3 regions of the Phenylobacterium composti DSM 19425 genome follow, and region 2 is predicted to be linked to each of the others. Evidence: predicted binding sites of a transcription regulator. Region 2 holds the regulator's gene; each other region holds the start of a gene.

Region 1 (9,307 bases), on a different contig from region 2:
CTGCTGCTGTTCGGCGTGCGGCGCGGCCAGGACGAGGCCGAGCCGCTCCAGCCCGCCGGCGCCCAGCCGTAAGATGGCCCGCAACGCTCCCTCGGTGGACGCCTACGGCGACGGCGGCTTCCGCCTGGACGGCGTGCGGCACGAGGGTTCGGTGCTGATCCTGGCTGACGAGGCTCACCCCTGGCCGGTCGCGAGCCTCGCCGAGCTCACGGTGGAGAGCCTGGGGGCGGTCCTGGCCGCCGGCCGCACCGAGGTGGAGTTCGTCCTCCTGGGCGTGGGCGTGCGCAACGCCCAGCCGCCGCGGGAGGTGAGGGACGCCCTGCGCCAGGCCGGCATCGGCCTGGAGTTCATGGACACTCCCGCCGCCGCCCGGCTCTACAATGTGCTCACCGCCGAAGGCCGCCGTCTGGCCGCGGCTCTGATCGCCGTCTGAGCCCCTCCCAAGCGTCACCTTTCGGCGTTAGCCGAAACGCCCTATACCTGCGTCCCATAGGGTAGGTATCTCAGGGGCAAACAATGGCTGGACTTCTCGCCAATCTAAGAAACACGCTGATCGTGAGCTTCCTGCTCGCGGTGGTGATCGTGGCCGGTTACGGCATGCACAACGACGCCTGGGACCAGATTTTCTGGCAGGGCGTCTTCCGCTGGCTGCACACCCTGGTCGGCATCCTTTGGATCGGGCTGCTTTACTACTTCAACTTCGTCCAGATCCGGAAAATGCCCGAGATCCCGGCCGAGCTTAAGCCGGCCGTGTCCAAGTACATCGCTCCCGAGGCGCTGTTCTGGTTCCGCTGGGCGGCTCTCGCCACCTGGGTGATGGGCGTGATCCTGGCCTGGAACCGCGGCTTCCTGCTGCAGGCCTTCACCCTGGGCGCCCTCGACGGGTTCCAGGTGGCCCAGCACACCTTCATCGGCCTCGGCATGTGGCTGGCGACGATCATGTTCTTCAACGTCTGGGTCTTCATCTGGCCGGCCCAGAAGATCGCCCTGGGCATCGTCGAGGGCGACGCCGACGCCAAGGCCGCCGCCGGTCGCAAGGCCATGCTGTTCTCCCGCATCAACACCCTGCTGTCGGTGCCGATGCTGGTGACCATGACCATGAACCAGACGATCTTCGGCTGACGTCGCAGGCCAATTCTGCGAGAAGGCCCGCCGCAACCGGCGGGCCTTTTTGTTTCCCATGACCGACGATCTCGACGACCTGATCCGCCGCACCGACCCGGACCGCTGGCTCGCCAGCCGGTTCATCGGCGACGTCCAGGCCCGGGCGGACGTCATCGCCCTCTACGCCTACGACTACGAGCTGGCCCGGGCCCCAAAGGTGGCCTCCACCTCGCTGCTGGGGGAGATTCGCCTGACCTGGTGGCGCGAGGTGCTGGACGAGATGTTCGAGGGCCGGCCGGTGCGGCGCCATCCCACCGCCCAGGCCCTGGCCGACGTGGCCGCCCGCCACGGCCTGCCGCGTGAACCCCTGGAGGCGATGATCGACGCCCGCTACGCCGAGCTGGACAGCGCGCCCTTGTCCGCCGAAGCGGCTCACGACGCCGCCAAGGCCGCTGAAGGCTGCGCCCGGGCGGCGATGATGGTCCTCGGGGCGCCCGCGGAGTCTTCGATGGCGCCGGGCTGGGCGGCCGCCTGGGCTCTGGCGCGGCTGATCGAGGCGGGCCGGGTCGATCCTGCGGCCGTGGACGCCCTGCGGGCCCACGTGCGGCTCGCCCTGGCTGACGCCCGGTCGGTGGAGCGGGACTATCTGAGCGCCGAGGCCTTCCCGGCCATCGCCCACGCCACCCTGGCCCGGGCCTATGCCGCCGGCCGTGCGCCGGGGCCCACGCAGAAGCGCCTGCGCCTCATCTGGGCCGTGGCGCGGGGCCGGATCTGACGCCCGGCCCCGGTCAGGGAATCTATTCCGCCGCGGCCGCCTGGGCGCCGGTCAGCCAGGCCTCGAGATCGGCCAGGGCGCGCTCGCCCACCATCTGCTTCTTCAGCCGGGTCTTTTCCTTGGCGCCGAGGCGCCGGCCCTCGGCGTCGCGCTTGGGCGGGGCGATCGGCGGGATCAGGCCGTAGTTGATGTTCATCGGCTGGAAGCTGCCCGCGCCGCCTTCCAGGTGGCCGCCGGTGATGTGCCCGATCAGCCCGCCCAGGGCCGTGGTCTCCGGCGGCGGGACCGGCGACCGGCCGAGGCGTTCGGCGGCGGCGAAGCGTCCGGCCAGCAGGCCCACGGCCGCGCTCTCCACATAGCCTTCCACCCCCGTCACCTGGCCCGCGAAGCGCAGGCGCGGCTGGGCCTTCAGCCGCAGGGTGCGGTCCAGCAGCCGGGGGCTGTTGATGAAGGTGTTGCGGTGCAGGCCGCCCAGGCGCGCAAAGACGGCCTTCTCCAGCCCGGGGATCATCCGGAACACCTCGGTCTGGGCCCCGTGCTTCAGCTTGGTCTGGAAGCCCACCATGTTCCACAGGGTGCCCAGGGCGTTGTCCTGCCGCAGCTGCACCACGGCATAGGGCTTCTCGTCCGGCTTGTGGGCGTTGGTCAGGCCCACGGGCTTCATCGGCCCGTGGCGCAGGGTCTCGCGACCGCGCTCGGCCATCACCTCGATCGGCAGGCAGCCGTCGAAGTAGGGCACATGCTCCCAGTCCTTGAATTCCGCCTTGGGGGCGGCCAGCAGGGCGTCGATGAAGGCCTCGTACTGGCCCTGGTCCATGGGGCAGTTGATGTAGGCCGCCGCATCGCCGCCGGGACCGACCTTGTCGTAGCGCGACTGGCGCCAGGCCACGTCCATGTCGATCGAGTCGAAATGCACGATCGGCGCGATGGCGTCGAAGAACGACAGCTGGTCCTCGCCCGTCAGCTTCAGGATGGCGTCGGCCAAGGCCGGCGAGGTGAGGGGGCCGGTGGCCAGGATCACGCTGTCCCAGTCCTCGGGCGGCAGGCCGGCGATCTCCTCGCGGACGATGGTCACCAGCGGGTGCGCTTCCAGCTTGGCCGTCACCGCCTGGGAGAAGCCCTCCCGGTCCACCGCCAGGGCGCCCCCGGCGGGCACCTGATGGGCGTCGCCGCAGGCCATGATGATCGAGCCCAGCCGGCGCATCTCGTGGTGCAGCAGGCCCACGGCGTTGCCGGTCCAGTCGTCGGCGCGGAACGAGTTGGAGCAGACCAGTTCGGCCAGGCCGTCGGTCTGGTGGGCGTCGGTTTTGCGGACGGGGCGCATCTCGTGCAGCACGACGGGCACGCCCGCCTCCGCGATCTGCCAGGCGGCCTCCGAGCCGGCGAGGCCGCCGCCCACGACATGGATAGGGGTCATCGACATGGCGGCTGATTAGCAACGAATGACGCGCGCCGCGAGCGGGGCCTTGGCGGCGTGCGTCCGACAGGTCACTTTGAGCGTTCATGAAGGGGCGGTCCGAATCGGCGTCACTCGATCGGGCCAAGGGACGAGAATGGCTGGGTTTTCGCCGACCGACGCGGCGCTCGAAGGGTTCCGCATCGCCCGTGAGCGGCCGCGCAAGCTGCTGGCCGCAAGCCTGTTCATGTTCCTGGTCAGCGTGCTGCAGGTCCTCATTGAGGTGAACATGCCGGCCGAGGCCCGCGAGGCCCTGGCCGCACTCGGCGGGCAGGAGACCCTGGAGCCCGGGCCGTTCTTCGAGGCCATGACCATCCTCTCGCCGCTGCTGCTCTTCAGCCTGCTGATCCAGTGCATGATGGCCGCGGCCATCTACCGGATCCTGCTGCGCGGCCAGACCGGCTCCATCCGCCTGTTCCGCGTCGGCCCGGCCGAGTTCCGGCTGATGGCCCTGGCGATGATTTATGTGGTGCTGTTCGCCCTGCTGATGGGCGGCTTCACCCTGGCCGGCATGATCCTGGTCATGCTCGTCTCCGGGCTCGGGCAGGGGGCCATGATGTTCGTCGGCACCGTGGCCTGGGTGGCGGTGATCAGCGGCGTGGTCTTCATCGCCGTGCGCCTGTCCCTGGCGCCGGTGATCACCTTCGACCGCGAGAAGCTCGCCCTGTTCGATTCCTGGGCCGTCACCGAGGGGCAGTTCTGGCGCCTCGCCGGGGCCTATGTGCTCACCCTGTCGCTGATCGTGGTGGCCTTCTTCGTGGCGGTGCTGCTGTTCCTGCCCGCCGCCGCCATCGGCGTCGTCGCCTCGGGCGGCAGCCTGACGGACCTCTGGCAGGTCTTCGCCATCCCCGAGGAGCCCAGCCTGAAGGCCTACTTCCAGCCCCTGCGGGTGATCTACATGCTGGTATCCAGCGTGTTCAGCGCCTTCTGGTACGCCGTCATCGCCGCCCCCGGCGCCTACGCCTACCGCGCCCTCACCGCCGGCAAGGCGGCCGGCTAGGAAAACCCCTCCCCACGAAGGGGAGGGGATTGCGCCTTACGCCTCCACCAGCGCCTTGCGCCGGGCGGCCTTGCGTTCGCGGTGGCGTTCCAGCAGCTCGGCGAGGTAGCGGCCGGTCCAGCTGCGTTCGTTGGCCGCCACGTCCTCTGGCGTGCCGGCGGCCACGATCTCCCCGCCGCCGTCACCGCCCTCGGGGCCGAAGTCGATGATCCAGTCGGCGGTCTTCACCACGTCGAGGTTGTGCTCGATGACCACCACGGTATTGCCCTGGTCGGCCAGTTCGTGGAGCACCTCCAGCAGCTTCTTCACGTCCTCGAAGTGCAGGCCCGTGGTGGGCTCATCGAGGATGTAGAGCGTCTTGCCGGTGGCTCGCCGCGACAGTTCCTTGGACAGCTTCACCCGCTGCGCCTCGCCGCCGGACAGGGTGGTGGCCTGCTGGCCGACCTTCACATAGCCGAGGCCCACGCGCTTCAGCGTCTCCATCTTCTCGCGGATCGGCGGCACCGCCTTGAAGAAGTCGGCGGCCTCTTCGACCGTCATGTCGAGCACGTCGGCGATGTTCTTGCCCTTGAACATCACCTCCAGGGTCTCGCGGTTGTACCGGCGGCCGTGGCAGACGTCGCAGGTGACGTACACGTCCGGCAGGAAGTGCATCTCGATCTTGATCAGGCCGTCGCCCTGGCAGGCCTCGCAGCGGCCGCCCTTGACGTTGAACGAGAACCGCCCCGGCCCGTAGCCCCGGGCCTTGGATTCCGGCAGGCCGGCGAACCAGTCGCGGATCGGCTGGAAGGCGCCGGTGTAGGTGGCCGGGTTTGACCGCGGCGTACGCCCGATGGGGCTCTGGTCGATGTCGATGACCTTGTCGAAGTGCTCCAGCCCCTCGATGCGCTCGTGCGGGGCGGGGGCGTCCGAGGCGTTGTGCAGCCGGCGGGCGGCGGCCTTGTAGAGCGTCTCGATGGTGAAGGTGGACTTGCCGCCCCCAGACACCCCGGTGATGCAGGTGAAGGTGCCGATCGGGATCTCGCCGGTGATGTTCTTCAGGTTGTTCCCCTTGGCGCCGATCACCCGCAGCATCTTCTTCTTCGAGTAGGGGCGCCGCGCGTCAGGCACGGGGATTTCCCTGGCGCCCGACAGGTACTGCCCGGTGATGCTCTTGGGGTTGGCGATGATCTCGGCGGGCGTGCCCTGGGCGATGATCTCGCCGCCGTGGACGCCGGCGGCCGGGCCCATGTCGATCACATGGTCGGCGGTGAGGATCGCCTCCTCGTCGTGCTCCACCACCAGCACCGAATTGCCCAGGTCCCGCAGACCCTTGAGCGAAGTGAGCAGGCGGGTGTTGTCCCGCTGGTGCAGGCCGATGGACGGCTCGTCCAGCACATACAGCACGCCGGTGAGGCCCGAGCCGATCTGGCTGGCCAGGCGGATGCGCTGGCTCTCGCCCCCCGACAGGGTGCCCGAGGCCCGCGACAGGTTCAGATAGTCGAGGCCCACGTTCACCAGGAACCGCAACCGGTCGTTGATCTCCTTCAGGATCCGCCGGGCGATTTCCATCTGCTTGTCGGTCAGCTGGCCTTCCAGGGCCGTGAACCATTCCCCGGCGTGGCGGATCGACAGGGTAGAGACCTCGCCGATGTGCTTTCCGGCGATCTTCACGGCCAGGGCCTCGGGCTTCAGGCGATAGCCGTTGCAGGCCTCGCAGGGCGTCTCGGACTGGTAGCGGCCCAGTTCCTCGCGCACCCATGAGCTGTCGGTCTCCCGCCACCGGCGCTCGAGGTTCGGCAGCACGCCCTCGAAGGTCTTGCTGACCTCGTACTTGCGGGCGTTATCGTCATAGACGAAGCGGATCTTCTCCTCGCCCGAGCCGTAGAGGATCACCTTGCGGGCGGCCTCGGGCAGCTTCCACCAGGGCTCGTCCATCGAGAAGCCGTAGTGGCGGGAGAGCGCCTGCAGGGTCTGGGTGTAGAGCGGGGAGGGGCCCTTGGCCCAGGGCGAGATCGCGCCCTTGTGCAGGGTGCGCTCCTTGTCCGGCACCACTAGGTCGGCGTCGAAGGCCAGCTTCGCCCCCAGGCCGTCGCACACCGGGCAGGCGCCGTAGGGATTGTTGAACGAGAACAGCCTGGGCTCGATCTCGCTGATGGTGAAGCCCGACACGGGGCAGGCGAACTTCTCCGAGAAGATCAGCCGCCGGGGCTCCTTCTCGCCCGGCGCCACGTCCGCCCATTCCGCCACGGCGATGCCGTCCGCCAGCCGCAGGGCGGTCTCCAGGCTGTCGGCGTAGCGGCCCTCCAGGCCGGGCTTGGCCACCAGCCGGTCCACCACCACGTCGATGTCGTGCTTGAACTTCTTGTCGAGGCTCGGGGCGTCCTCGATGGGATAGAACTCGCCGTCGATCTTCAGCCGCTGGAAGCCGGCCTTCTGCCACTCGGCGATCTCCTTGCGGTACTCGCCCTTCCGGCCTCGCACCACCGGCGCCAGCAGGTAGAGGCGCGTGCCTTCCTCGATGGCTGCGAGCTTGTCGACCATCTGGCTGACGGTCTGGCTCTCGATAGGCAGGCCCGTGGCCGGCGAATAGGGCACGCCCACCCGTGCCCAGAGCAGGCGCATGTAGTCATGGGTCTCGGTCACCGTGCCCACGGTGGAGCGCGGATTGCGGCTGGTGGTCTTCTGCTCGATGGAAATTGCCGGGGACAGGCCCTCGATCAGATCCACGTCCGGCTTGCTCATCAGCTCCAGGAACTGGCGCGCATAGGCCGACAGGCTCTCCACATAGCGGCGCTGGCCCTCGGCGTAGATGGTGTCGAAGGCGAGGGAGCTCTTGCCCGATCCCGACAGGCCGGTGAGCACCACTAGCTCGCCGCGCGGGATGTCGACGCTCACGTCCTTGAGATTATGCTCCCGCGCGCCGCGCACGCGGATGAAGTTCTGGTGGTCGGCCATTGTGCCCCGGAAAACACGCAAGACGCCGCGGAAGCTCCTTTGGGACGGGCCCGTCGGCGAGACCGCTGAATGTAGGTGTCGCGAGTCACCGATAACATAGGAACGCAAGGCGAACATAGTCCCGCCGCGACCTCGGGCCGCAGGCCTGCTGACACCACGCTGGCAACAGGGGTCAGGCGCGCGCCCGCAGCCCCGCCATCACGATGCCGATGAGCCGCCGCGCCGAAGCTTCCCAGCCCGGCTGGTCGAAGCCGTGGCTGATCCCGAACATGGCCCGGTAGACGTCGTCCGCACCGATGTCGGGGCTGATGTCGCCGCCCTCCCGGGCCGCCGCCACCAGCTCTGTGAGGGCGCTGCTGATCGCTGGGCCCGCCGCCGCATAGGACTTGGCCCCCTCGCTTGAGGCGGCGCGCAGGGCCGGGGCGATCACCCGCTTGGCCGACATGTAGTCCACCAGCAGGTGCAGCCAAGCCTCCAGGGCCTCGCCGCCGGGCCGCTCGGCCAGCAGGGCGTCGGCCGAGGCCGAGAGTTGTGCCACCTCCCGCTGATAGACCGCCAGCAGCAGCGCCTCACGGGTAGGGAAGTGACGATAGAGCGTGCCGATTCCCACGCCCGCCCGCCGCGCGATTTCCTCAAGGGGCGCCTCCGCCCCCGCCTCGGTGAACAACGCCTTGGCCGACGCGAGCAGCTGTTCGCGGTTGCGCAGGCTGTCCGCCCGCGGCTTGCGGCCTTTTCCCGATCCCTCGCTCACGCGGGCTCCTTGAAAGCGGAGATGTCCTCCGCATATAAGCGGAGGTCGCCTCCAGTTACATGGCCGATGTATGGCCGGGGCGGCTCCCAGAGACAATCTGGCAGGCCCCCAGCGGAGGACCGTCCCATGAGCGCAGCCGGCAGCCGCGGCCCCTTCGGCGCCGCTTCCACCACTGATGACGTACTTGAAGGCCGCGACCTCAGCGGCAAGCGCGTTCTGATCACCGGCGTCTCGGCCGGGCTGGGCGTCGAGGCCGCCCGGGCCCTCGCGGCTCACGGCGCCGATGTCGTGGGCGCCGCCCGTGATCTCGACAAGGCTCGCCGCGCCACCGTTGAGGCCGGCGTGGCGGCCGAGCGGGGAAGCCTGGAGCTGATCGAACTCGATCTGGCCGATCTCGCCAGCGTCCGCGCCGCCGCCGACCGGCTGGTGGCCGCCGGCCGGCCCTTCGATCTGGTGCTGGCCAACGCCGGGGTCATGGCGCCGCCCTTTGGCCGCACCAGAGACGGCTTCGAGACCCAGTTCGGCACCAACCACCTGGGCCACTTCGTGTTCGTCAACCGCATCGCGCCGCTGCTGCGTGACGGGTCGCGGGTGGTGATGCTCTCGTCCGCCGGCCACCGGTTCTCGGACATCGATCTCGAGGATCCCAACTTCGACCGGGGCGACTACGACCCCTTCGTCGCCTATGGACGCTCCAAGACCGCCAACGCCCTCTTCGCTGTGGAGTTCGATCGTCGCCACAGGGACCCCGGCGTGCGCGCGGCGGCCGTCCATCCGGGCGGCATCCGCACCGAGCTTGGCCGCTACATGACTCCCGAGGTGCAGCAGCGCCTGTTCAAGCAGATCGAGACCGGCCTGCCGGCGGGCCGCTCCTACAGCTGGAAAACCATCCCGCAGGGCGCGGCCACCGGGATCTGGGCTGGGGTCGTCGCCGCCGCCGACGAGGTGGGCGGCCGCTATTGCGAAGACTGCCACGTGGCCGAGGTGCGCGACGGCGACATGAGCGTGCGCGACGGGGTGCGGCCCTACGCCGTCGATCCCGAGCGGTCCAAGGCCCTCTGGGCCCTCAGCGAGAAGCTCGTGGGCGAGCGCTTCTAGGTCGTGGACTCATAAGCTCTGAGCCACAGGCGGGTTGAGGCGAGCAGGACGGCGGCGAGGAAGTTCCTGGCGAGCTTGTCGAAGCGCGTTGCGATCCGCCTGAAGTGCTTGAGCTTGCAGAAGAAGCGTTCGACCTGATTGCGCTGGCGGTAGATCGCCGGCTCGACGGAGCGCTGGACCTTGCGA
Region 2 (9,307 bases):
AGCCAGGGCCGAGATCGCCAGGGCCGCCGCCGCCACAAGCGCCGGCCACGTACGCTCGGGTGGGCGACTGCGGGTCAGAAGCGCCCGGGCCCGGGCCATCGCCTGAAAATCCAGCATCGAATCGTCTGCCGACATGGGGCGAGCATCCCGCTTGGCGGATGCGTCGGCAAAGCCTAAGGGAGACGCATGATCCTGGTCGTCGATAACTACGACAGCTTCACCTACAACCTGGTTCACTACCTGAACGAACTGGGCGCCCACACGCATGTCGTGCGCAACGACGCCCTGACCGTCGACGAGGCGCTCGGCCTCAAGCCGGATGCGGTGCTGCTGTCTCCAGGGCCCTGCACCCCCAATGAGGCGGGCATCTGCCTTCCGCTGCTGGCCGCCGCGCCGGACGACCTGCCGATCTTCGGCGTCTGCCTGGGCCACCAGTCCATCGGCCAGGCGTTCGGCGGCGCGGTGGTCCGCGCCAAGGTGCTGATGCATGGCAAGACCAGCCCGATCCACCACAACGGCAAGGGCGTGTTCGCCGGCCTGAAGAACCCCTTCACGGCGACCCGCTACCACAGCCTCTCGGTTCGTGAGGCCGACCTGCCTGCTGACCTGGAGGTCACCGCCTGGACCGACGACGGCGAGATCATGGGCGTGCAGCACAAGACGCGGCCGATTTTTGGCGTGCAGTTCCACCCAGAATCCATCGCCACCGAATGTGGCCATGAACTGCTCGGCAACTTCCTCGACATCGCCGGCGTGAAGCGGCCCGCACGGTCCCTGGCCCAAGCCTGAGCGCCGTTCATGTCCGACGCCTTCAAGCCGCTCCTTTCGCGCCTGGCCGACGGCGCGACCCTGTCCGACGCCGACGCCGACACCTTCTTCTCGGCCTGCCTGCGCGGCGAGCCGACGCCGGCCCAGGTGGGCGCGGCCCTCACCGCCATGCGGATGCGGGGTGAGACCCTGGGGGAGATCGCGGCCTGCGCCCGCGCCATGCGCCGGGCCGCCGTACGTCTTGAGCCCGGTTTTCCCACCATCGACGTGTGCGGGACCGGGGGCGATGGCCTCCACACCCTGAACATCTCCACGGCGGTCGGCTTCGTGGCGGCGGGCGGCGGGCTGAAGGTGGCCAAGCACGGCAACCGCGCCATGTCGTCCAAGTCGGGCACCGCCGACGTGCTCACCGAGCTTGGCGTCAACATCGCCGCGTCCACCGAGGCCCAGTTGAAGGCGCTGGAGACGGCGGGCATCTGCTTCCTGTTCGCCCCGGCCCATCACAGCGCCATGCGCCACGTCTCGCCGATCCGGGCCGAACTGGGCTTCCGCACCATCTTCAATCTCCTGGGGCCCCTCACCAACCCGGCTGGCGCCCAGCGGCAGGTGATTGGCGTCTATGCCGAGCGCTGGGTGAAGCCGCTGGCCGAAGCCCTGAGGCTTTTGGGTTCCGAACGGGCCTGGGTCGTCCACGGGTCGGGCCTGGATGAGATGACCACCACGGGCGAGACCTCCGTCGCCGAACTGCGCGACGGCAAGGTGCGGCTGTTCACCGTGACCCCCGAGGCGGTGGGCCTGCGCCGGGCCGCCCTCGCCGACATCACCGGCGGCGCCCCCGCCGAGAACGCCTCTGCCCTGCGGCGTCTGCTGGCGGGTGAACATGGGGCCTATCGGGACATCGTGGCGCTCAACGCTGCGGCGGCCTTCCTCGTGGCCGACAAGGTCGAGACCCTGCGCGAAGGCGTCGAACTCGCCGGCCAGGTCATCGACGACGGACGCGCCCAGGCGGCGCTGGACAAGCTGGTGGAGATCACCGCGGCATGAGCGACATCCTGGCCCGGATCGCCGCCTACAAGCGTGAGGATGTGGCCGCCCGCAAGGCCGCGCGTCCCGTCATCGAGCCGGCCGCCTCTCCGCCGCGGGGCTTCCGCGACGCCCTGGCGCAACGCCACGCTCCCGGCCGCCTGGCGCTGATCGCCGAGATCAAGAAGGCATCGCCGTCCAAGGGCCTGATCCGGGAGGACTTCGACCCGTCCGCCCTGGCCCGCGCCTACGAGGCCGGCGGCGCGGCCTGCCTCTCGGTCCTTACCGACGAACCCAGCTTCCAAGGCAAGGACGCCTATCTCGTGGCCGCGCGCGAGGCGGTCGCCCTACCCTGCATCCGTAAGGACTTCCTGGTGGATCCCTGGCAGGTGACGGAATCCCGCGACCTCGGAGCCGACGCCATCCTGGTGATCCTGGCCATGGTCGACGACGCCCTGGCCGCCGATCTGATGGCCGAAGCCCGGCGGCTGGGCATGGACGCCCTGGTCGAGGTGCATGACGAGGCCGAGATGGACCGCGCCGGCAAGCTTGGCGCTGATCTGGTGGGTGTAAACAACCGCGACCTGCGCACCTTCACGGTGGATCTCGCCACCACCGAACGCCTGGCACGGCTCGCCCCGCCCGAAGCCCTGCTGGTGACCGAGAGCGGCATCTTCACCGCCGCCGACGCCGCGCGCCTTGAGCGCTCCGGCGCTCGGGCCATGCTGGTGGGTGAAAGCCTGATGAGACAAGCCGACGTCACGACGGCGACGCGCGAACTGCTGGGCTGAGTCGGTTTTCGTACTTGGCCGGGAATGATTTTCCCTGATTTTTCAGGGGGAACCGTCGTAACTTGACATTAACTGGGAACATCTACAGAACAAACGCAACGTTTGCGCTTTGTTCCAGAGGTCGCCCTAGATGCTCACCCGCAAGCAGCATGAACTGCTTATGTTCATTCATGAGCGGATCAAGGAGACCGGGGTCTCGCCGTCCTTCGACGAGATGAAGGAAGCCCTGGATCTGGCGTCCAAGTCCGGCATTCACCGCCTGATCACCGCCCTGGAAGAGCGTGGTTTCCTGCGCCGTCTGCCACACCGCGCCCGGGCCCTGGAAGTGGTCCGCCTGCCCCAGCAGGCCACGGCCGCCGCCCCGCCCAAGGGCCGCGCCCCGTTCAAGCCGCAACTGGTCGACGCCGGCAAGGACATGCCGGTGGCCGCCAACGACACGCGCGAACTCCCGATCCTCGGCAAGATCGCGGCCGGGACGCCGATCGAGGCCATTCAGCAGGAACGCGATCGCCTGCCGGTGCCCGAGGCCATGCTCGGCGCGGGTGAGCATTTCGTCCTCGAGATCCAGGGCGATTCCATGATCAACGCCGGCATCCTCGACGGCGACTTCGTGGTGATCCGCCGGACCGACAGCGCCAACTCGGGCGACATCGTCGTGGCTCTGGTGAATGGCGAGGAAGCCACCCTCAAGCGGCTGCGCAAGAAAGGCGCCTCCATCGCCCTCGAGGCCGCCAACCCGGCCTATGAGACCCGCATCTTTGGCCCCGACCAAGTGTCGGTGCAGGGCCGCCTCGTGGGCCTGATCCGGCGCTACCACTAAGTCGCCGCCGGCCGGCGGCGGGCCCTATCGGGGATCGAAGCCCCAGGTCCACGGTCGCCGGCCGCGCAGATCGCTGGCCCAGACGATCCGCCAGCCGCCGTCGGCCTGCCGGTAGAGTTCGGCCGAACCTCCGGCGCGGAAGTCCGCCCCCGTGAACACGACCGCCGCCGCGCAGCGCTCGGGCCGCAGGTCGTTGCGCACAACCACTACCTCGGCGTCGGCGCAGAGGTCGTCCAGCCGCCCGGCCCGAAGCGGACGCCGAAGGTTCCAGGCCGCCGCCAGCCGCACAGGCGCCCCCAGCCCCGGCGCGCAGCTCCAGCGATCACAGTCGAAGCGGATGTCGCGCTCGGCTTCGCTCGCCAGGGGCTCGAGGCCGCGCCGGCGCGCCCAGAGCTCGGCCCCGAACAGCTTCACGTCTGGCCGCAGCAGCACCGCCTGGCGTCCCTCCCGCACCGCCACGGCCGCACCATCGGCGCTGATCCAGACGTCAGGCGTCGGCGGACGAGGAACCCACAGCACGGACAGGGCTAGCGGCAGGCCGACCCAGCGTAGCGGCCCGCGCCAGAGGCAGATGGCGAGGATGCCCAGGAACGCCGCCGGCAGCGTCCAGGCCGGCGCGCTGGCGACCAGCGACTGAGCCATGGGCGCGGCGGCCGCCGTCGCCGCTACGCGGTTCATCAGATCGATGGCGAAGCCGGCCACCTCCAGGGGCGCGCGTCCAAACCCCAGGGGCGACAGGGCCGCGCCGATCGCCAGCGCCGGCATCAGGAGAAACGACGAGATCGGCGCCACCGCCAGATTGGCCAGCAAGCCCCAGGTCGAGACGCGGTTGAAGTGCTGGATCGCGAACGGCCCCGTGGCGAGCCCCGCCACGAAACTCACCGCCAGACTGGCCGCAACCCAGGTCGCCGCCGCCTGGGGCCCGCGGATCCACCAGGGCGCGGAGATCTCGCGAACGGGTTGCGGCCAGGCCTCGGCCAGGGCGACGAGCGCGGCCGTGGCTGCGAACGACATCTGGAAGCCGGGCTCGGTGACGGCCTCGGGCTGGGCTAGAAGAACGCCCATAGCGGCCAGGGCCAGCGCATGAAGACTGATCGCCTGGCGATCCACGAGAATGGCCGCAAAGGCGACCGACGCGGTGATCGCCGCCCGTTCCGCGGGCGGCGGCGCGCCTGACAGCACCAGATAGCCGCCCACGGCGGCCAGGCCCACGATGGCCGCCAGCTTCTTGCCCGACACCCGCAGCGCCAGCCACGGCCAGGCCGCCACAGCCACCCGCGCCGCGGCGAAGGCGAAGCCTCCCACGATGGCCATGTGCAGCCCGCTGATGGAGACGATGTGGGCCAGGCCCGAGGCGCGCAGGTTTTCCACTTGCTCGCGCGGGATATAGGCCTCGTGGCCGGTAGTCATGGCTGCGGCGAGGCCGCCGGTCCGCGGCCCCAGGGTCGACACGATCCGTTCGGTCAGGGCCCAGCGCGCGGCGTTGATTCCCATGGTCAGGCGCAGCCGCCAGGGCGCAAGCGCCGCCGGCGTCCAGGCCTGCGGCGGGCGCAGCGCCAGGCCCACACCGCCCACGCTCTCGAAAAAGGCGTCCCGGGCGAAATCGTAAGCCCCGGGACTGGCGGGCGGCGGCGGCGGGTTGAGGATGGCCAGGACCTGGATCGCCTCGCCCGGGCGCGGCAGGGGCGTTCCTGGCCGCAGGGTGATCCGCACCCGGATCGGGGTCGCCTCCGGGCTGAGATCTCCGACCCGGACCGGGGCGACCAAAAGCCGCTGGCCGCCCTGCCCCGGCGAGGCTACGTCCACCACCCAGCCTTCGACCATGTGAGGCCTTGCCGCCGCATCGGGCGGCGTCGCCATGACCGGGGCCGCGACGCTTTGCGTCCGGAACTTGGCCACGCCAAACCCACCCAGGGCGAAAGCCGCCAGGGCCAGGGCCGCGACCATGGCTCGCCCTCCGGTCCCGCGCCGGGACGCCAGGAGCAGCGCCAGGGCGGCCGCCATCATCGCCCAGGCCAGCCACATCTGTGGCTCGCGTAGCAGGCCGAAGTAGGTCGCGCAACCGGCTCCGAAGGCGACCGGGGTCCAGAGCGTCCAGCGATCGGCCTGGGCCTCGACCTGATTCCGAACCCAGTTCAGCGCCCGCCGCGGACTGGCCCCTGAGGGAATCGACGTGCTAAGAGGCGCCGCTCCGGCGTCCGCGCCCCCCTCCCCAACCCCCTCGAGTTCTATGGCAGACCGCCCCGTCCGCACCCGCATCGCCCCTTCGCCGACCGGCATGATGCACATTGGCACGGCCAGGACCGCGCTTTTCAACTGGCTTTACGCCCGTCACACGGGCGGGACCTTCCTGCTGCGCATCGAGGACACGGACCGCGAACGGTCCACGGAAGCCGCCGTGCAGGTGATCTTCGACGGGCTGAAGTGGCTAGGCCTGGAGGCCGACGAGGAGCCGGTCTTCCAGTTCGTGCGCGCCGATCGCCACCGTGAGGTGGTGGAGGACCTGCTGGCCCGCGGCCAAGCCTACCGCGACTACATGACGCCCGAGGAACTCGAGGCCGAACGCGAGCGCGCCCGGGCCGAAGGTCGCGTCGTCCAGTCGCCCTGGCGGGACGCCGCGCCGGAAGACGCCCCCGACCGCCCGTTCGTGGTGCGCCTGAAGAGCCCGCTGGAAGGCGAGACAATCGTCAACGATGCGGTGAAGGGCGAGGTGCGCTTCCAGAACAGCCAGCTCGACGACCTGATCCTGCTGCGCACGGACGGCACGCCGACCTACAACCTCGCCGTGGTCGTCGATGACCACGACATGGGCATCACCCACGTGATCCGCGGTGACGACCACCTGAACAACGCCGCCCGCCAGACCCTGATCTACAACGCCATGGGCTGGGAGGTGCCGGTGTGGGCGCACCTGCCGCTGATTCACGGGCCCGACGGCGCCAAGCTGTCGAAGCGTCACGGCGCCCAGTCGGTCACCGATTTCGCGGCGATGGGCTATCTGCCCGAGACCATGCGCAACTACTTGGCCAAGCTCGGCTGGGGCCACGGCGACGACGAGATCTTTTCGGACGAGCAGGCCATCGCCTGGTTCGACATCTACGACGTGGTCGGCGCCCCGGCCCGGCTGGACTGGGCCAAGCTGAACCACCTGAACAACCACTACATTCGCCAGGCCGAGCCCGCGCGCCTCGCCAAGCTCGTCGAGGAGGTCCTTGCAAGCCGCGACTGGACCCTTGAGGCCGGTGACATTGCCGTGATCGAGCGCACCATTCCGTTCGTGCGCGACGGCGCCAAGACCGTGGTCGACCTCGCAGACGCCGTGGTCTTCGCCCTCAAGCGGCGGCCCCTGGAGCTGCCCGAGAAGGCCAAGGCGGCCATGACCGAGGAAATGGTCGGCCGGCTCTCGCGCCTGCGCGACACCCTCGCCGCCCAGCCCCACTGGGACGTTCCTACCCTGGAGGCGGCGATCCGCGCCTTTGCGGAACAGGAAGGCGTCGGCATCGGCAAGTTCGGTCCGCAGCTCCGCGCCGTGCTGTCCGGCGGCGCGCCCGCGCCCGACCTTGCAGGCACGATGACGGCCCTCACCCGGGAGGAAACTCTCGCGCGCCTTGACGACGCGCTTTCACCCTCGGCGTAAAGCGGTATAAGGCCGCTCGAACGAGCGTTTATCTCGCATCCGCGAAAGGAGTTCGCATGGGCGACACGGCGAAGATCGGTATCGGCGGCAAGACCGTCGAGCTCCCCGTCCTGAAAGGCACGGTCGGACCGGACGTGGTCGATATCCGAAAGCTCTACGGCGACGCCGACGTCTTCACCTACGACCCGGGCTTCACCTCCACCGCATCGTGCGAGAGCAAGATCACCTTCATCGACGGCGATCAGGGAATCCTGCTGCACCGCGGCTACCCGATTGACCAGCTGGCCGAGCAGTCGACCTTCCTTGAGGTCTGCTACCTGCTGCTGCACGGTGAGCTGCCCACCGCGGCTGAATTCGCCAAGTTTGAGCACAACATCACCTATCACACCATGCTCCACGAGCAGTTTGATAGGTTCTTCAATGGCTTCCGTCGGGATGCTCACCCGATGGCCATCATGGTCGGCGCGGTCGGGGCTCTCTCGGCCTTCTATCACGACAGCACCAACATCGATGATCCCGAGCAGCGGATCATCTCGGCGCATCGCATGATCGCCAAGATCCCGACGATCGCGGCCCGCGCCTACAAGTACTCCCTCGGCCAGCCGTTCGTGTATCCGCGCAACGACTGCTCGTACGCCGAGAACTTCCTGCGCATGTGCTTCTCGGTCCCGGCCGAGGACTGGAAGCCGAATCCGGTCCTGACCCGCGCCATGGACCGCATCTTCATCCTGCACGCCGACCACGAGCAGAACGCCTCGACCTCGACGGTCCGCCTGGCCGGCTCGTCGGGCGCCAATCCGTTCGCCTGTATCGCCGCGGGCATCGCCTCGCTGTGGGGCCCCAAGCACGGCGGCGCGAACGAAGAAGCGCTCAACATGCTCAAGGAGATCGGGACGGTCGAGAACATCCCGGACTTCGTGAAGGGCGTGAAGAACCGCGAGCGCCTGCTCATGGGCTTCGGCCACCGGGTCTACAAGAACTACGACCCGCGGGCGAAGGTCATGCAGAAGACCTGCCACGAGGTGCTGGCGGCCGTCGGCCACCAGGACGACCCGCTCCTCAAGGTGGCGATGGAGCTCGAGAAGATCGCGCTGAACGACGAGTACTTCATCCAGCGCAAGCTCTATCCGAACGTCGACTTCTACTCGGGCATCACCCTGCGCGCCCTGGGCTTCCCGCCCGAGATGGTCACGGTGCTGTTCGCGCTGGCCCGCACCGTGGGCTGGATCGCCCAGTGGAAGGAAATGATCGAGGATCCGTCCCAGAAGATCGGCCGTCCGCGCCAGCTCTACACCGGCGCGCCGCGGCGGGACTACGTCCCGGTGGACAAGCGCTAAGAGCGTCGACACGTCGAATTGCGAAGGCCGGCCCCCTCGGGGCCGGCCTTTTGCTTTGCGGCTCAGCTGAGGCCGCGGGCCTTGAGCAGAGCCAGGACCGCCTCGGCGGCGGCCTCGCTGGGGTCAGGCCCCCCGCGGCCCATCCGGTCCAGGGCTGCATGCTGTCGCGCTACCTGCCAGGCCCGCAGTTCCGGATCGTCCAGCCGCAGGGCCGCCTCCCGGGCCAGGGCCGGCCCGTTGCAGGCGTCCTGCAGCAGCTCGGGCGCCACGAAGTCCTGCGCGGCGATGTTGAACAGGGTGACATACCGGGTGCGGATCAGCCGCTTCAGGATGGCGTAGGTCAGCGGCGCTACCCGATAGCCCACGACCATGGGGCAGCCCGCCAGCGCCAGCTCGGTGGTCACCGTGCCGGAACAGGCCAGGGCGACAGTCGCGGCTTTCATGGCGTCGCGCCGGGCCTCCTCGCCCTCGACCACGTGAGCGCGCGGGAGCGAGCTGCCGATGCGATCCTTCACCATGGCGGCCACGGTGTCGGCGGCCGGCGCCACCACGTGCAGGTCCGGGCGCTCGGCCTGCAGGCGCGCCGCCGCCTCGGCGAAGGGCGGCAGGACGCGCTCGATTTCCCCCGGCCGGCTGCCCGGCAGGACCAGCAGGATCGGGTCGCCCTCGCCTGCCCCGATCCGGGCCCGCAGCCGCGCCGGATCCGCCTGGGAGAAGTCGGTCGCCAGGGCGGAATTGCCCACGAAGGTGACGGGCAGCCCCGCAGCCTCGAAATAGGGCGCGTCGAAGGCGTGGATGGAAAGCAGATGGTCGTAGGTCTGGGCCGTGGTCCTGGCCCGGCCCGGCCGCGAAGCCCACACCTGCGGCCCCACATATTTCACCAGCGGCAGCTGCGGATAGAGCCGGCGCAGAGCCTTGGCGACCCGCAGGG
Region 3 (9,307 bases), on a different contig from region 2:
GTGGACCGCTACGCCCGGGAGCTGCTGGTGGAACGGCACGGCTTACCTTCGTTCCGGCCTGCCTGGCGCACCGAGGGCGTCTTTGCCGAGGCCATCGCCCGCCAGCCGCAGGGGACCCGGCTGGCCGCCCTGAAGCGCTACATGGCCGATCCCCGGGACACCGCCACGCCCTCCGGGATGCTGGAGTTCCTGAGCCTGCTGGGCGGCGGCCAGCTCATCGCCCGGCCCACGGCCCGGGACCTGTTGCGGACCCTGCGCCGGGAGAACGGGCGGGCGCATATCCTCTCCATCGCCCGGCCTGACCTTGGCCTGACACCCGCCATGGCCGACGTCGGCGTCTTCATCCTGCCCGAGCGGCGGGCCTACGCCCTGGCGGTGTTCGTCACCGGCGCGAGCCTCGACGGCGCCGGGCGCGGGCGCCTGATGAGCGACCTGACGGCCCTTGCACGGAGCAGCGTGGGCTAGTTCGCGCCCCCAAGCCTTCACCTGCGCGCCTTCGACCGCTATACGGCGACCCCATATCGATTACCGTCCGGAGCGTCTGCCCCACATGGCCAAGATCAAAGTCGCCAACCCCGTCGTGGATCTCGACGGGGACGAGATGACCCGCATCATCTGGAAGCTCATCAAGGACAAGCTGATCTTCCCGTTCGTCGACGTGCCGGTCGAGTACTACGACCTGGGCATCGAGAACCGTGATGCGACGGACGACAAGGTGACCGTGGAGGCCGCCGAGGCGATCAAGAAGCACGGCGTCGGCATCAAGTGCGCCACCATCACGCCGGACGAAGCGCGCGTGAAGGAATTCAACCTCAAGAAGATGTGGAAGTCGCCGAACGGCACGATCCGCAACATCCTGGGGGGCGTCGTCTTCCGCGAGCCGATCATCTGCAAGAACGTGCCGCGGCTGATCCCCGGCTGGACCCAGCCGATCATCGTCGGCCGTCACGCCTTCGGCGACCAGTACCGGGCCACCGACTTCCGCGTCCCGGGCAAGGGCAAGCTGAAGATCTCGTGGGAAGGCGAGAACGGCGAGAAGATCGAGCACGAGGTGTTCGACTTCCCGGGCGGCGGCGTCGCCATGGGCATGTACAACCTCGACGAAAGCATCCGCGAGTTCGCCCAGGCCTGCCTGTCCTACGGCCTGAACCGCAACTACCCGGTCTATCTGTCCACGAAGAACACCATCCTCAAGGCCTATGACGGCCGCTTCAAGGACATCTTCGCCGAGGTCTACGAGACCGAGTTCGCCGAGAAGTACAAAGCCGCGGGCCTGACCTACGAGCACCGCCTGATCGACGACATGGTGGCCTCGGCCCTGAAGTGGTCGGGCGCCTTCATCTGGGCGTGCAAGAACTACGACGGCGACGTGCAGTCGGACCAGGTGGCCCAGGGCTTCGGCTCGCTCGGCCTGATGACCTCGGTGCTGGTCACGCCGGATGGCAAGACCATGGAGGCCGAGGCCGCCCACGGCACCGTCACCCGCCACTACCGCCAGCATCAGCGCGGCGAGAGCACCTCGACCAACTCGATCGCCTCGATCTTCGCCTGGACCCGGGGCCTGGAGCACCGCGCCAAGCTCGACGGCAACGAGGACCTGGCCAAGTTCGCCCAGACGCTGGAGCAGGTCTGCATCTCCACCGTCGAGAGCGGCTCGATGACCAAGGACCTGGCCCTGCTGGTGGGCGACACCCAGGGCTGGCTGACCACCGAGGGCTTCATCGACAAGGTCGCCGACAACCTGGACAAGGCCCTGGCCGCCGCCTAAGGCCGCCAGCCCATCGAAACGACGAGGGCCCCCGCCGACGGCGGGGGCCCTTTTCGTTTGAGCCTCAAGGGACGGCCACCGCCGGCGCGGCGCCGCCCCGAAGCGATCAGCCGGCGATGGCGGCCTTGATGGCGGCGAGACCCGCCTCGGCCTTGGAGCCGTCGGGGGCGCCGCCCTGGGCGAAGTCGGGACGGCCGCCCGCACCCTGCCCGCCCATGGCCAGCACCGCCGCCTTGGCGAGCTCGCCGGCGTTGAAGCGGGACGTCGCCGAGCCGGTGATGGCCACGGTGACGGCGGCCTTGCCATCGGCCACGCCGACGAGGGCGATGACGCCGTCGGGGAGCTGCTTCTTGAACTCCTCGGCGATGGGCCGCAGGTCCTTGCCGCCGACCCCGTCCATGACCCGGGCCACCACCTGCACGCCGCCGATGTCCTCAGGCCCGGCCGCGGCCCCGCCGCCGCCCATGGCCAGCTGACGCTTGGCGTCGGCCAGCTCCTTCTCCAGCTTGCGGGCCTGGGCCTGCAGGGCCTCGACGCGGGCGGCGACCTCGGACACCGGCACCTTGAACTGCTCGGCCAGGGCCTTGGAGACGGCGGCCTGCTCCAGCAGCCAGCGGCGGGCGGCCTCGCCGGTCAGGGCCTCGATCCGGCGCACCCCGGCGGCGATGCCCTGCTCGGACACCACCTTGAAGAGGGCGATGTCGCCGGTGCGGGCCACGTGGGTGCCGCCGCACAGCTCCACCGAATAGTCGCCCTGGCCGTCCAGGGCCTTGCCGAGGGTCAGCACCCGCACGGTCTCGCCGTACTTCTCGCCGAACAGGGCCATGGCCCCGGCCTCGATGGCCTCCTGCGGGCGCATGTTCTTGGTCTCGGCGGCGAGGTTCTGGCGCACCACGGCGTTCACCTCGGCCTCGATCCGGTCGATCTCCTCGGCGGTGAGCGGCTGGCCGTGGCTGAAGTCGAAGCGGATCCGCTCGCCGTCCACCATCTGGCCCTTCTGGGTGACGTGCTTGCCGAGCACGTTGCGCAGGGCCGCATGCAGCAGGTGGGTGGCCGAGTGGTTGGCGCGGGTGGCGGCGCGGACGTCCGGGTCCACCGCCAGACGCACCCGGGCGCCGGGGACGAGCTCGCCCTCGGTGATCTCCACCTCATGGACGTGCAGGTCGCCGGCCTGCTTCTGGACGTCGAGCACCCGGGCCTTGCCACCCTCCCACTCGATCTCGCCCTTGTCGCCAGCCTGGCCGCCGCTCTCGGCGTAGAAGGGCGTGCGGTCCACCAGCACCTGCACGGTCTGGCCGGCGCCGGCGCGGTCGGCCTCCTGGCCGTCCACCACCACGGCCAGCACCTCGCCCGTCCCCTCGACGGTGTCGTAGCCGATGAAGTCCGTGGGCCCCAGGCGGTCGCGGATGGCGAACCATTCGGCGGCGGCCGCCACCTGGCCCGAGCCCACCCAGTTCTCCCGCGCCATCTCGCGCTGGCGGGCCATGGCCGCGTCGAACTCGTCGAGGTTGACGGTCAGCCCCTTGGCCCGGACCGCGTCCTGGGTGAGGTCGAGAGGGAAGCCGTAGGTGTCATAGAGCTTGAAGGCGGTCTCGCCCGAGAGCACGTCGCCGGGCTTCAGGCCCTCGGCGGCCTCTTCCAGCAGGGCCATGCCGCGGCCGAGGGTGCGGCGGAACCGCTCCTCCTCCTGACGCAGGGTCTCGACGATGGCGGGTTCGGCCCGGCGCAGCTCGGGATAGGCGTCGCCCATCAGCTTCACCAGGGTGGGCGCCACCCGGTGCATCAGGGGCTCCTCGGCGCCCAGCAGGTGGGCGTGGCGCATGGCCCGGCGCATGATCCGGCGCAGGACGTAGCCGCGGCCCTCGTTCGAGGGCAGGACGCCGTCGGCGATCAGGAAGCTCGACGAGCGCAGGTGGTCGGCGATGACCCGGTGCGAGGGGGTGGTCTCGCTGTCGGGCGCCCCCAGCTCGACCTTGGTGGCGGCCATCAGGTCGACGAACAGGTCGACGTCATAGTTGTCGTGCACGCCCTGCAGCACGGCGGCCACCCGCTCCAGGCCCGCGCCGGTGTCGATGGAGGGCTTGGGCAGGGCCGTGCGCGTGCCATCGGCGAACTGCTCGAACTGCATGAAGACCAGGTTCCAGATTTCCACGAAGCGGTCGCCGTCCTCGTCCGGGCTGCCGGGCGGGCCGCCGGGGATGTGGGCGCCGTGGTCGTAGAAGATCTCCGAGCAGGGGCCGCAGGGGCCGGTGTCGCCCATGGACCAGAAGTTGTCGGAGGTGGCGATGCGGATGATCATCTCGTCCGGCAGGCCGGCGATCTTCTTCCAGAGGTCCGCGGCCTCGTCGTCGGTGTGATAGACGGTGACCAGCAGCTTCTCGACGGGCAGCCCCCAGACCTTGGTGAGCAGCTCCCAGGCGTGGCTGATGGCGTCTTCCTTGAAGTAGTCGCCGAACGAGAAGTTGCCCAGCATCTCGAAGAAGGTGTGATGCCGGGCGGTGTAGCCGACGTTGTCGAGGTCGTTGTGCTTGCCGCCGGCGCGCACGGCCTTCTGCGAGCTGGCCGCGCGCGGATAGGGCGGGGTCTCGGCGCCCGTGAAGTAGTTCTTGAACGGCACCATGCCCGCGTTGACGAACAGCAGCGTCGGGTCGTTCTGCGGCACCAGCGGCGCCGAGGGGACGACGGCGTGGCCCTTGCTCCGGAAGAACTCCAGGAACTGCGCGCGAATCTCGTTCAGGGTCGGCTTGGACGACGTCGTCATGGAATCTCGTCTTCGGGAACAGGCGCTCTCGCCCCCTCTATGTGGGAGCGGGCTCCGTTTACGCGAAGACGGGGGCAAAGGGAAAGCACGCGGGACGGGTGCGGCCTCTTGGCCGAGTTGCCGAGGCCGCGCGTCTTCCGGCGCGGGCGGAATGGCACGCTGAAGGCGCCGACGCAGACCGGCCTGGGCGAGCGGGCATGACTCGGCGCGGCCCCGTGAAGGCGCAGGTCCGAAGGGCGGCGCGGCGGGCGGCGGCGGTCTGCCCCTCGCTTTCGCGGGGGGATGAGAGGAAAAGTGAACGAGCCAGTCGAGGTCGACCAGGATGTAGTCATGACCGCCCCTGCCCTGCCCTTCACGATCCGCCCTTATGCCCCTGCCGACGCCGGGGAGATGGGGCGGGTGTATTTCGAGGCGGCGCGGGCGCTGGGGGCGCGGCGGTATTCGGCCGAGCAGGTGGCGGCCTGGGCGCCGGAACCGACGCCCACGGAGGCGGTGCACGCTCGGGCGGAGGACGGGCGGCGGACCTGGGTGGCGGAGGGCGCCGACGGGAGCCTGCTGGGCTATTGCGACCTGGAGGCGGACGGGCACGTGGACCATCTCTACTGCCGGCCCCAGGCGGCGGGGACGGGTGTGGCCTCGGCCCTGTTGGACGACCTGCTGGCGCACGCCCGGGCGGCGGGGATGCGGCGGCTCTACGTAGAGGCCAGCGAGCTGGCGCGGGGGCTGTTCGCGCGCAAGGGCTTCGCCCTGGTCGCCCGGCGCGACTTCGCCGTGCGCGGGGTGGCGATCCACAACTACGCCATGGAGCTGCGGCTGTAGGGCGCCCGTGGATAAGGAAGGACGCCCGGGGCGTGGGCCCCGGGCGTCATCCGCCGTCGCGAAAGCCGCGCGCAGGGTGGGCGGCGGCGGGCCGGGTTGGCGGGGAGGCCCGACGCCGGCGCGGCGCACGACGGTGGAGGTGGCGAATGCCCTTCGGGCCACCTCCCCCCGGAGGGGGAGGACTAGAGGGAGCCGTCGGGTTCGTTGGCGTCGTCGGTGGGGCCGACGAGGAGCTCCTCCTCGATGGCCGACTTGGCGCCGCGGACCTTGGCCTCGATCTGGGCGGCGATGTCCGGGTTCTGCTTGAGGAACTCGCGGACGTTGTCGCGGCCCTGGCCGATGCGCTGGGAGTTGAAGGAGAACCAGGAGCCGGACTTCTCGACCACCCCGGCCTTGACGCCGAGGTCGATGATTTCACCCAGCTTGGAGATCCCCTCGCCGTACATGATGTCGAACTCGACCTCGCGGAACGGCGGGGCGACCTTGTTCTTGACCACCTTCACCCGGACGTTGTTGCCGACGATCTCGTCGCGGACCTTCACCGAGCCGGTGCGGCGGATGTCGAGGCGCACCGAGGCGTAGAACTTGAGCGCATTGCCGCCCGTGGTGGTCTCGGGGCTGCCGTACATGACGCCGATCTTCATGCGGATCTGGTTGATGAAGATCACCAGCGTCTTGGCCTTGGAGATCGAGGCCGTGAGCTTGCGCAGGGCCTGGCTCATCAGGCGGGCCTGAAGGCCCGGCAGGCTGTCGCCCATCTCGCCCTCGATCTCGGCCCGGGGCGTGAGGGCGGCCACCGAGTCGACGACGATGACGTCGACGGCGTTGGAGCGGACCAGGGTGTCGGTGATCTCGAGCGCCTGTTCGCCGGTGTCGGGCTGGGCCACCAGCAGGTCGTCCAGATTGACGCCCAGCTTGTGGGCGTAGGACGGATCGAGCGCGTGCTCGGCGTCGACGAAGGCGGCGGTGCCGCCCGACTTCTGGACCTCGGCCACCACGTGCAGGGCGAGAGTCGTCTTGCCCGAGCTTTCCGGGCCGTAGATCTCGATGATCCGGCCCTTGGGCAGGCCGCCGATGCCCAGGGCCATGTCGAGGCCCAGGGAGCCGGTGGACACGGCCTCGATCTCCACGACCTTGCCCTTGTCGCCCAGCTTCATCACCGAGCCCTTGCCGAAGGCCCGATCGATCTGCGCCAGCGCCGCCTCTAGAGCGCGCTGCTTTTCACCGTCTTCCTTGCCCACGAGCCTCAACGCCGACTGAGTCATTTCCGAGCCTCTCTATCCCACGATTCCGCCAACCCGGCCGGTCGAACTCGTGCCAGAGCCGAGGACTCATGCGTACCGCCTTTGTTCGCGGTTCGCAAGATGTTCTCCTCGGCCCGGGAGGGTCCGGGGCCGCGCCGGGAACACCGCGTTCCCGACGAGGAAGACTCTGACGGACGGCTGCGTCAGAAACGGTCGTAGGTCTCCCGGCGCTCAGGCCGTGATGGAGCGGCGCGCCAGGGTGCGGGTGACGCCGAGGACGATCAGCAGCTGGCCGCCGAAATAGGTGATCCACACGGCCGCCCCGACCCACGGCCGGCCGGCGAGCGGGCCGAGGCGGGCGAAGATCAGAAGGTCGGAGATCACGAACAGCAGGGCGCCGAGGCCGGTGAGCGCCCGGGGGAAGCGGCTTTCCCAGGCGCAGGCCGCCATGAGCGCGAGCCCGGCGGTGTAGAGCCCCACCGGCAGGGCGGCGGCTGGATCGCCCGGCAGCCAAGCGGCCAGAGCCACCACCGCCGCCACGAACAGCAACGCCCCGGCGAGGACGGCCGGGGTCAGGGGCCGGCGGGCGTTGCGCCGGTAGAGGATCACCGCCACCACATGGCCGGCGAGGAACGCCAGGGCGCCGGTGGAAAGCCCCGCCGCCGCCAGTAGCACATCGCCCAGCATGCCGAGCAGCATGACGAGGGCGATCAGCCAGCCATCCAACTCCTTCGCCAGCAGCGCGGCGTAGATGGCCAGGAAGCCGACGCCCGTCCCCTTCACGGCGGTGACCACCGGGGCCGAAGCCGGCCTGTCCCAGATCAGCATGTAGGCGAGCGCGCCGATGACGGCGGCCGCCAGGGCCCCCATGGGCGCGAGGTCCTGCGGTTTCATCTGATTGCCCTCCCCGTTCGGTCCTTGGCCGACTCTCGTTCGACCAAAGGCCTAGCACGACTGCGGATTGACGGCGCGGGCGGCGCACGCTTCGGTCGTCGCCAGGTTTCGAGCTGGGGGATCCCGAAGGATGCTGTCGCGTGCGTTGCTGGCCAGTGCGGCCGTCGCTGTCCTGATGTCCACGGGCGCGCTGGCCCCGGGCGCGCTTGCCCAGGGCGTGGAGCGGCGCGAGGAAGGCCAGATCGTCTATGAGGGCGTGCCGGCCACGCCCCCGGCCCTGAAGGCGGCCATCGCCCCCTACTACAACGCCCGCTCGGCGGTGTTCGAGGACTGGCTGCCGGACGGCTCGATGCTGATCGCCACCCGGTTCGGCGAGACCGACCAGATCCACCGGGTGGCCGCGCCCGGGGCGGCGCGCACGCAACTGACCTTCGCGGCCGAGCCGATCAGCAGCGCCATCGTCCAGCCGGGCACGGAGCGGTTCCTCTATCCGATCGACGTGGGCGGGGCCGAATACTACCAGGCGTTCCTGCGCGACCTGGCCGGCCACGAGGTGCAGCTGACCGCGCCGAAGACCCGCAACCAGAGCTTCAAGTTCTCGAAGGACGGCAAGCTGGTGGCCTGGGCCCAGGTGACCCCGGGCGATCCCAACTACGACATCGTGGCGGCCGACCCGTCGAACCCGGAGAGTCGCCGGGTGGTGCACAAGGGGACCGGGGCGATCTCGCCGCAGGACATCAGCGCCGACGGCGCGAAGATCCTGGCGGCCCGCTACAACTCCATCGAACACACCGAGCTGTTCGTGCTGGACGTGGCCAGCGGCGCCCTGACCCCGGTGAGGCCGAAGGGGCGCAAGGCGGCCTACCAGGGCGCGGCCTTCGTGGACGGCGGCCGCGGCGTGCTGACCCTGTCGGACGACGGCGCCGAGGTTACCCGGCCGGTGGTGATCGACCTCCCCACGGGCAAGGTCCGCGACCTGGAGCCCGGGGCCAAGTGGGGGGCCGAGGACTTCACCCTCTCGCCCGACGGACGCACGGTGGCCTATGCGGTGAATGAGGAAGGCTATTCCAAGGTCGTGCTGCGCGACGTGGCCAGCGGCCGGCAGCTGCCCGGGCCGAAGCTGCCGCCGGGCGTGCTGACGGCGCTGAAGTTCTCGCCGGACGGGACGAAGCTCGGCCTGTCGCTCTCGACCTCCACCAGCTCGGGGGACGTGTGGAGCTACGACTTGGCCAGGGACGAGCTGGTGCGGTGGACGCACAGCGAGCTGGGCGGCCTCGATGCGGCCAAGCTCGTGGAGCCGACCCTGTTCCGTTATCCCACCTTCGACAAGCGGACGATCCCGGCCTTCATCTACCGCCCGAAGACGGCCCGGCCCGGGGAAAAGCTGCCGGTGGTGATCCAGATCCACGGCGGGCCCGAGAGCCAGGAGCTGCCCAACTTCAACCCGCGCCGGCAGTCGTGGGTGAACGAGCTGGGAGCGGCGGTGATCATCCCCAACGTGCGCGGCTCGTCGGGCTACGGCAAGACCTACCTGTCCCTCGACAACGCCGAGAAGCGCGAGGACTCAGTGAAGGACATCGGCGCCCTGCTGGACTGGGTGGCCAGGCAGCCTGACCTGGACGCCAGCCGCGTGGCGGTGGTGGGCCAGTCGTACGGCGGCTACATGGTGCTGGCGGTGGCCGGCCACTACAACGACCGCATCGCCGGGGTCATCGACCTTTACGGCATCTCGGACTTCATCACCTTCCTCGAGAACACCGAGGGCTACCGCCGGGACCTGCGCCGGGCCGAATACGGCGACGAGCGCGACCCGAAGATGCG

Evidence for each region. Region 2 encodes LexA, which represses DNA repair genes until DNA is damaged. Its sites were predicted from a motif close to ATGTTCNCNANNTGTTCT; they were not measured.
Region 1: uvrA (excinuclease ABC subunit UvrA) is a predicted target of LexA. The motif match lies at 7,372-7,389, and genes of this name have one in related genera.
Region 3: recA (recombinase RecA) is a predicted target of LexA. The motif match lies at 6,702-6,719, and genes of this name have one in related genera.

What each region holds. Positions count from the first base shown of each region.
Region 1 covers NZ_JCANTT010000003.1:149-9,455, reverse strand. Annotated here, with positions in the region: gene secF (protein translocase subunit SecF) at 1-72, shown strand, start outside; gene BO64_RS01215 (Mth938-like domain-containing protein) at 74-433, shown strand; gene BO64_RS01210 (urate hydroxylase PuuD) at 517-1,122, shown strand; gene BO64_RS01205 (squalene/phytoene synthase family protein) at 1,181-1,879, shown strand; gene trmFO (methylenetetrahydrofolate--tRNA-(uracil(54)-C(5))-methyltransferase (FADH(2)-oxidizing) TrmFO) at 1,902-3,302, opposite strand; gene BO64_RS01195 (hypothetical protein) at 3,433-4,335, shown strand; gene uvrA (excinuclease ABC subunit UvrA) at 4,372-7,272, opposite strand; gene BO64_RS01185 (TetR/AcrR family transcriptional regulator) at 7,445-8,023, opposite strand; gene BO64_RS01180 (SDR family NAD(P)-dependent oxidoreductase) at 8,150-9,121, shown strand; partial or broken gene BO64_RS01175 (transposase) at 9,118-9,307, opposite strand, start outside.
Region 2 covers NZ_JCANTT010000019.1:23,347-32,653, reverse strand. Annotated here, with positions in the region: gene BO64_RS14695 (hypothetical protein) at 1-135, opposite strand, end outside; gene BO64_RS14690 (anthranilate synthase component II) at 187-789, shown strand; gene trpD (anthranilate phosphoribosyltransferase) at 799-1,812, shown strand; gene trpC (indole-3-glycerol phosphate synthase TrpC) at 1,809-2,582, shown strand; gene lexA (transcriptional repressor LexA) at 2,713-3,402, shown strand; gene BO64_RS14670 (ComEC/Rec2 family competence protein) at 3,427-5,427, opposite strand; gene gltX (glutamate--tRNA ligase) at 5,633-7,039, shown strand; gene gltA (citrate synthase) at 7,096-8,376, shown strand; gene lpxB (lipid-A-disaccharide synthase) at 8,439-9,307, opposite strand, start outside.
Region 3 covers NZ_JCANTT010000013.1:147,172-156,478, forward strand. Annotated here, with positions in the region: gene BO64_RS07035 (serine hydrolase) at 1-465, shown strand, start outside; gene BO64_RS07040 (NADP-dependent isocitrate dehydrogenase) at 551-1,768, shown strand; gene alaS (alanine--tRNA ligase) at 1,875-4,529, opposite strand; gene BO64_RS07050 (GNAT family N-acetyltransferase) at 4,824-5,348, shown strand; gene recA (recombinase RecA) at 5,531-6,613, opposite strand; gene BO64_RS07060 (lysoplasmalogenase family protein) at 6,824-7,486, opposite strand; gene BO64_RS07065 (S9 family peptidase) at 7,617-9,307, shown strand, end outside.